DNA from 2 places in the Staphylococcus piscifermentans genome. Region 1 is predicted to be linked to the other one. Evidence: predicted binding sites of a transcription regulator. Region 1 holds the regulator's gene; the other holds the start of a gene.
What was found. The regulator CtsR, encoded in region 1, represses protease genes until heat stress. The targets are predictions, from matches to a motif close to ATGGTCAATAAAGGTCAAACA.
Positions count from the first base shown of each region.

Region 1 (4,288 bases):
AGAACTTGCTTCATCGATTAAGTCGATAGCTTTATCTGGTAAGAAGCGATCTGAAACATAACGGTCACTTAAACGTGCTGCTGCTTCGATAGCTTCATCAGAGATGTTGATACGGTGATGTGCTTCATAGCAATCACGTAAACCTTTCAAGATAGATACTGTGTCTTCAACAGTTGGTTCATCTACTTGTACAGGTTGGAAACGACGTTCTAACGCTGCGTCTTTTTCAATGTGTTTACGATATTCGTCTAATGTTGTGGCACCGATTGCTTGCAATTCACCACGTGCAAGTGCTGGTTTCAAGATGTTAGAGGCATCAATTGCGCCTTCAGCACCGCCTGCACCGATTAATGTGTGCAATTCATCGATGAATAAGATAACATCGCCTGCTTGGTGAATTTCTTCCATTACTTTTTTAAGTCTTTCTTCGAATTCACCACGATATTTAGTACCAGCAACCACTGTACCCATATCTAATGACATCACACGTTTATTTTTCAATGTTTCAGGTACTTCATTATTTACAATTGCTTGAGCTAAGCCTTCTGCAATTGCTGTTTTACCTACACCAGGTTCCCCGATTAATACTGGGTTGTTTTTAGTACGACGGCTCAATACTTCGATCACACGTGTGATTTCTGCGTCACGTCCGACAACAGGATCTAATGTGCCGTCTTTAGCAATCGCTGTTAAATCACGTGCTAAACCATCTAATGTCGGTGTGTTATTAGATTTTGCGGCTTGCGCATTTTTGTTGCTCATTTCCGGGCTGCCAAGTGCTTTAACAACTTGAGCACGTGCTTTTGTAATATTTAAGTCTAAGTTTGCAAACACACGTGCTGCTACGCCTTCATTTTCACGGATTAAACCAAGCAAGATATGCTCTGTTCCGACGAAATTATGGTGAAGTTTACGTGCTTCATCCATTGAAAGTTCGATAACTTTCTTAGCTCTTGGCGTATAGTGCAATGTGCCGACTTGTTCTTGACCTTGTCCGATTAGTTTCTCTACTTCTGCTACTACAAGATCTTCTGTAATACCGAAACTTTCTAATACTTTAGCTGCGATGCCTTCTGGTTCTTTCATTAAACCGAGAAGTAAGTGTTCAGTTCCGATATTTGAGTGATTCAAACGAATCGCTTCTTCTTGTGCATGCGCTAATACACGCTGTGCACGTTCTGTAAGTCTGCCGAATAACATAGCATAACCTCCTATTTTATATGTTCTCTAATAATATTTGCTCTTTGTTCATTTATCGATACTTCATCTGTGTCATTTATTAAAAATGGTGTTTGTATAGCGACCATCATTTCATTAAAATTAAAGTCTGGTATTTCAATATACCCTAAATCTATACCTAGTTTCACTTCGCTGAGTCGCATTGCCGCTTCTTCAAGTGACATCAAGCGACTATATCGCAACAATCCGAAAGAACGATAGATGCGATTTTCCATTTCAACTGAACTATGTTGGTCCAATTGTTTTCTGACATTCAATTCTTCTGTAATGATTTGTTGTACAATCTCTATTAAAGTTTCTATAATTTGTTCTTCTGTTCTTCCCAACGTCAATTGGTTTGAAACTTGGAAGACGTGGCCATACACTTGCGAGCCTTCGCCATAAATACCTCTGATGGTGAAGCCGAAGCGGTTAATCGTTTGCGCGATTCGATTCATACGTTTGGTAATCGAAAGACCAGGCAAATGCAGCATTACGCTGGCACGCATTCCTGTACCAATATTCGTGGGACAGGTTGTAAGATAACCAAGTGTTTCGTCAAAGCTGATGCTGAGTTTGCGATCTAACTCATCGTCTACTTCTGAAGCCTTTTGAAATAAAGATTCAAGATTCATATCGGTACTCATCGTTTGAATCCGGATATGATCTTCTTCATTTACCATTATGCTTAATGATTCATCTTCATTCAACAATACTGCTGAGGCAGGTTGTTTAATCAGCTCTGAACTAATTAAATGTTTGGCTACAAGTTTAAGTTTATCTCTTTGTTCCAGATTGCTCAGCTGCAAAGTCTGCATTTTCGGCAATGCATCTTGTACTTCATTAATTACCTTTTGACCTTCAATATCTGAAGTAAACATTAAGGGGTGCACATGATTATCCAAGTTTCTTGCGAGTCGAATGCGTGAAGACATTACCACAGGTGTTTCTTCACCATGTTCCATCCATTCACTCATATACATTGAATGTTCTTTCATGCAGCTATCCCTCGCTTTCTGCTTGAAGTGCTTTAATTTCATCGCGTACTACAGCCGCTTCTTCAAACAATTGCTTATCTACTAATTGCTGTAAATATTTATTTTTAGATTCGATTAATTTCTTAAGTGCTATTTTATGCGTTGAGGAAACAGGTGTCTTACCGACATGTTCAAATTGTCCACCTTGCACACGTCTTACAATATCCACAATATCCTCTTTGAAAGTCGTGTAGCATTGCGCACATCCGAATTTCCCTTTATAGGCAATATCTTTAATTGTCATATGGCAGTTTGGGCAGCGCTTTTCTTCTTTAACATTGAATTCTTCTAAATGAATACCATGCTTTGTCGCTAAGTGCTGCAAGATTTGTTTGATTACAAATGAACCTTCCATATCTTCTTGATGATTCTCAAATGAAGGTTCTTCATCGTAATTTTCTGCTTTTATAGGTTCAACATGTTCAGGATATGCTTCTTTCAACATTCCATCATGCTTTTCAGAATCTATTGCTTCTATTTTATCGTCAGACATGTGCAACCTCCTTGTCTATTAATAATAATTAATGACTGGCAAGAGCTGTTTCAATATATTTGCTCGTACAATATCTCTTGCTGCTACATCCATTCTTAGCGTGTCGCGATCGACCACTGCTAGAATCATTTTCGCTTCACGAATAGTAATATATTGATTTTCAAGCAAGCCTTCAATCACATAGTGCGCTTGTTGCTGAGAAATAGAATCTCCGATAATTTGTAAGAGATGGTCAATATAACCTTTTGTATCTTTCGTTTCAACTTTGGTGATTCTTATATAACCGCCGCCGCCACGTTTACTTTCTATTTCATAACCGTGTTCATTGGTGAATCTTGTCTTAATCACATAATTAAGTTGAGAAGGTACACAGTCAAAGCGTTGCGCAATATTGGCTCTTTGAATCTCAACAACATCCTTATTTGATTCCTCAAATAAATGTTTAATGTATTGTTCTATGATGTCGGACATATTATGCATGGATATCACCCCTTTTTTGACCTTCTTTGACTATATTATATGACCAACTTTGACCTTTTTCAACCAATATGTTTCTAAAAAATTTGGTTTTCGTGAAAAATTGGGATGTAACTTACTACCATTTTAATGTATGATATGGTATGAAAATAAAAAAATAAAGGATGAAGAAAAACATGCATATCATTATTGCTTTAATAGGGATTATTTTCTTTTTAGCACTTGCATTTGTTTTTAGCTCAGATAAGAAAAATGTCAAATGGAAATATGTCGGCATTCTGCTTGTTATCCAATTCGTCTTTGCCTTCCTACTATTAAAAACTAATATAGGAATCACGGTAATTGGCGGCATTGCAAACGGCTTCTCTTACCTGTTGGCTAAAGCAGCTGATGGAGTAAACTTCGTATTCGGAGGATTTAAATACGTGGATCCTAAAAATCCGCCATTCTTCTTCAGCGTATTATTACCGATTGTTTTTATCTCAGCTATTATCGGTATTTTACAATATACAAAAATTTTGCCGTTGGTGATTAATGTCTTAGGATTTTTAATTTCCAAAATCAACGGTATGGGTCGTTTAGAATCATATAACGCAGTTGCTGCGGCTATTTTAGGACAATCTGAAGTGTTTATCTCACTAAAAAAGCAACTTCCTTACATACCTAAGCAACGTTTATACACACTCACAGCTTCAGCAATGTCCACAGTGTCCGCCTCAATTGTCGGCGCTTACTTTACATTGCTCGAACCTAAATATGTCGTAACAGCTATCGTATTAAACTTATTCGGCGGTTTTATTATCGCTTCTATTATCAATCCTTATACAGTGGATGAAAAAGATGACAAGTTATTAGTAGAAGAAACTGAAAACAAACAATCCTTCTTTGAAATGTTGGGAGAATATATCTTAGATGGATTTAAAGTTGCGGTCATCGTAGGGGCGATGTTAATCGGTTATATCGCAATCATTGCTTTGTTAAATGGTATCGTCAGCGGAATCTTCACGATGGTTTCAGGCGGACATATTAAATGGGATTTCCAAACATTAATTGGATTTGTCTT
Region 1 is NZ_LT906447.1:2,431,350-2,435,637, forward strand. Features, by position in the region: gene CKV71_RS11425 (ATP-dependent Clp protease ATP-binding subunit) at 1-1,200, opposite strand, end outside; gene CKV71_RS11430 (protein arginine kinase) at 1,212-2,216, opposite strand; partial or broken gene CKV71_RS11435 (UvrB/UvrC motif-containing protein) at 2,221-2,607, opposite strand; gene CKV71_RS11440 (CtsR family transcriptional regulator) at 2,767-3,228, opposite strand; gene CKV71_RS11445 (NupC/NupG family nucleoside CNT transporter) at 3,402-4,288, shown strand, end outside.

Region 2 (4,288 bases), 250 kb from region 1:
TTCTTAATTCATGATTCAAATGCTGAGGGTGTATTCAACCTCACTGCTCCTGTCTCTGAAAGACAAAATCTTTTCGGATATACACTGGCTAGAGAAATGCACAAACCTCATGAAACATGGGCGCCTAGTTTAGTCTTGAGATTAGTGTTAGGGCAACGTGCTACAATCATCTTAGATACACAAAAAGCAATTCCGAATCGCTTGCAAGCTCGAGGATTCGATTTTGCTTATCCAAATTTAAAAGCTGCACTAGATAATTTAGTGCACGAATAATCAACTACTCATTTAAAGTAGTATTTAATTAAGAAATTCCTGACTGATAAATGTCAGCCACGTGGTTAGAACGAAGGTGGATTTGTGGATAAGAACGATATTTTAACTCAATCATTATTAGCAATTGCTGGTATTCTTTTAATATGTATCGGAAGTTTCGCCATGACGACCCAAGCTCCATCAGTCTTTATTGCTATCTTGTACCTCTTAGTAGGTATCGTAATATTGGTGAGCGTGCTGATGAAATATTTGAAAAGAAACCGCAATAAACATTAAGCAAATGAAACAAGGGCGGAGACAAAATTTTGTCCCCGCCCTTGTTTTATTTACATTTATCAAATATATTATTTTTCTGGTTGCATTACTTCATCAATTAGACCGTATTCTTTAGCTTCATCTGCTGTTAAGAAGTTATCACGATCTGTATCTTTTTCAATTTGTTCAATTGATTGACCAGTACGTTCAGCTAAAATTTTATTCAATTTAGCACGTGTTTTTAAGATATGAGTAGCAGCGATTTCAATTTCAGTTGCTTGACCTTGCGCACCGCCTAATGGTTGGTGAATCATAACTTCAGCATTTGGTAACGCGAAACGTTTGCCTTTTGCGCCAGCTGCTAATAAGAATGAACCCATTGAAGCGGCCATACCGATGCAGATTGTTTGTACATCTGGTTTAATATGTTGGATTGTGTCATAAATTGCAAATCCAGCTGTTACGCTGCCGCCTGGTGAGTTGATATATAAATAAATGTCTTTCTCAGCATCTTGAGCTTGCAAGAATAACAATTGTGATACGATTGAGTTTGCTACGTTATCATCAATCGCTGAACCTAACATGATAATACGGTCTTTTAATAATCTTGAATAGATGTCATAAGCGCGTTCTCCGCGATTAGTTGTTTCAATTACTGTAGGAATTAAATTCATTACATTTCCTCCTTGTACTTTTATGAATTAACTATATTTTAACCTAAAAGTCAAAAATGGTCAAAAATTATACTCACCTTTTATTTTCTTTCTCCATATTGACCCTATAGTCGGTTAAAGGTACACTATTAATTGTCTGTTAATATTTACCCCTCGTAGTGTAATGGATAACACGTAAGATTCCGGTTCTTAAAATAGGGGTTCGATTCCCTTCGAGGGGGTTCCATAACTAATATTTATTAACCAGAAACGCTGATAAATAATTCAGCGTTTCTTTTATTTGCCGAAATTCGCCTTAAAATTTTCCTGCTTTTGACACTTTATAACCATTTCAATTTGCACTATTCGGTTCAATTTATCACTTTTTATATTAATTCTTCAATTTAAACTTTGCTAATAATTAGAATTATGTTAAAGTTTATATGTTTGAAAGGTTTCAACATTAGATAATATTCAGAAATTTTAGTAAATATTGTTTCTTGATTTTCGGGAGGTTCAAATGAAAAAAGTAATATTAGTATCCGGTTTAATGCTTTTCTCCTTATTTTTCGGAGCTGGCAACTTGATATTTCCACCAATGTTAGGTTATACCGCACAGGGTAATATGTGGGCTGGTATGACTGGATTTGCAATTACCGGTATTTTAATGCCATACATAACAGTTATCGTAATCGCCTATTATGACGGTGGTGTAGAATTTATAGGTAATCGTGTTCATCCAAAGTTTGGATTTATTTTTGCAGTATGTATTTATTTATCTATTGGAGCGCTTTACGGCATTCCGCGTGCTGCAAATGTCGCATATGAAATCGGCGCTAAATCTATTATCCCTGTCCATAACACTTGGACATTAGTTGGGTTTTCACTTGTATTCTTTATAATAGTAGGGTTAATTGCTTTATATCCTAATAGAATGGTAGACAATTTAGGAAAAGTTCTGACACCTGCGTTATTACTAGTAATCGGAGCGCTTTGTGTGGCTGCTATTATTCACCCAGAAGGCAAAGTCGGCGAACCACAAGGTAAATACGCTCAAGCGCCATTAGTTTCAGGTATCTTAGAAGGTTATTACACAATGGATTTAGTGGCTGCACTCGCCTTCTCAGTTGTTATTGTACAAAGTTTCAAACTAGCGGGCATTTCAGATAGTAAGAAGATTGTTAAAAATGTGATTTTAGCAGGTTTGATTTCAGCTGTTTTGTTAACAGTCATTTACTTTTCACTTGCCTATCTCGGTATTACTACAAGCAAGCCAGGATTTAAAAATGGAGCGAGTATCCTAACTTATAACTCAGTCAGATTATTTGGAGCTTTCGGTAATATATTATTTGGGGTTATCGTTATTCTAGCATGTTTAACGACATGTATCGGCCTCGTCAACGCAAGCTCAGCATTTGGAATGAAGAAATTTCCTAAAATTTCATATAAAACCTATGTTATTGCTTTTTCATTAGTTGGATTCTTAATTTCAACTTTAGGATTAAATATGATCTTGCAAATTGCAGTACCATTGTTGACATTTATTTATCCGATTTCTATTGTGTTAGTACTCATTTCGTTAATTGCTATTGTGATACCTACACATTTAAAAATCGCATATATTCTACCGACTATTTCAACATTGATTATCTCGGTACTTGAGATTTTTAATACTTTTAAATTAATTCAGCCTTTAAACGGTTTATACCAAGCATTGCCTTTGTCTGAACAAGGATTGGCATGGTTATATCCCTTCTTAGTATTAACATTTATCGGTATTATTATCGACTTCGTTAGAAATCGAAATAATAGGTCCTCACATTGTACTGAAGCACAGAAAGTTTAAATAATCGAATATAAATTTAATCTTGCTATTAAGCCGATGGAATTGGTTTCTATTTCCATCGGTTTTATATTTTTTCTGCTGATTTTTCACAATATTTTTATATTGAGCAAACCCGTTTTAATTTAAGTTTCATGTGTTAAAATTAAAATTGCATTTTAAAGGTGATGGGGTTAGACAGAAATATTGTCCAATCCCCCGTTTGTGCTCGATGACATATTGCCATCTTGCGAGCATTTTGCATAATTAATGGGACGTGTTAAAACATTTGTCCCTATTTCTTTATGTAAATTTTGAAATTCCCATTAAACAATTTTCATTCATATTAATTATTTAAAGAAAGGTAGGTTTGTAATGGAGCAAAAGTTTAATTACAACTTAATCACAACTGTGTTCTTTATAACAGGTATTGCAGTTATGTGCAGCCTTTATTCTGCTATCCCCTTGATGCCTGTTATCGGTAAAGAACTTCATTTAAGTGAGAGTGCAACTACTCTGATCGGTGTCGTATTCTCTATTTCTTATTCAGTCAGCTGCATGTTCTATGGAATTATTTCAGATAAATTCGGCAAGAAAAAAGTGATTCTTATTGGTTTATGCGGATTAACTTTAACTACACTTGCAATTGGATTTATTCATAATTTCATTTTGCTTTTAGTAGTAAGGGTTTTACAAGGTATGGCTGCAGCAAGTTTCTCACCTGTATCACTCACATATGTTACTGAAGTGTTCCCAATCAATAAACGTGTTACTGCAATCAGCTTTATCAGTACAAGTTTCATGTTATCCGGTGTTATCGGCCAAAACTTAAGTGATATTATCGCTGCACATATGAGCTGGCGTATTGTCTACTTTATTTTGACAGTCGTTTATATTCTATTGGCAATTTGGATCTTGCGTACTATTCCTAAAAGTCCGTATCATACGCCAGATACAAAATTCTCTGTGTTCTTTAAAAATATGCGACACATCTTTGACAATAAAGGGATTGTGTTATGTTTCTTCGTATCGCTCACAATTCTCACTTCATTTGTTTCGATGTATACAATATTGAATGAGTTTTTAACATCCAAAGCGATTCACGCAGATTTAACTATGATTTCCACTATTAAATTATTTGGTTTAATCGGTATGGTGCTTGCACTATTAGCTGGACGTGCGAGTGATTTCATTGGTGTTAAAAAGGTATTGCTTATTGCATTGCTTACAAGCGGTATTTCAATTATTTTAATGGGACTTACTCATAATATTGTTCTGATTACTA
Region 2 is NZ_LT906447.1:2,184,205-2,188,492, forward strand. Features, by position in the region: gene CKV71_RS10220 (TIGR01777 family oxidoreductase) at 1-273, shown strand, start outside; gene CKV71_RS10225 (hypothetical protein) at 358-549, shown strand; gene clpP (ATP-dependent Clp endopeptidase proteolytic subunit ClpP) at 618-1,202, opposite strand; tRNA gene CKV71_RS10235 (tRNA-Arg) at 1,352-1,423, shown strand; gene brnQ (branched-chain amino acid transport system II carrier protein) at 1,702-3,027, shown strand; gene CKV71_RS10245 (MFS transporter) at 3,379-4,288, shown strand, end outside.
Region 2: the regulator CtsR is predicted to act here: its motif matches at 1,249-1,269, upstream of clpP (ATP-dependent Clp endopeptidase proteolytic subunit ClpP).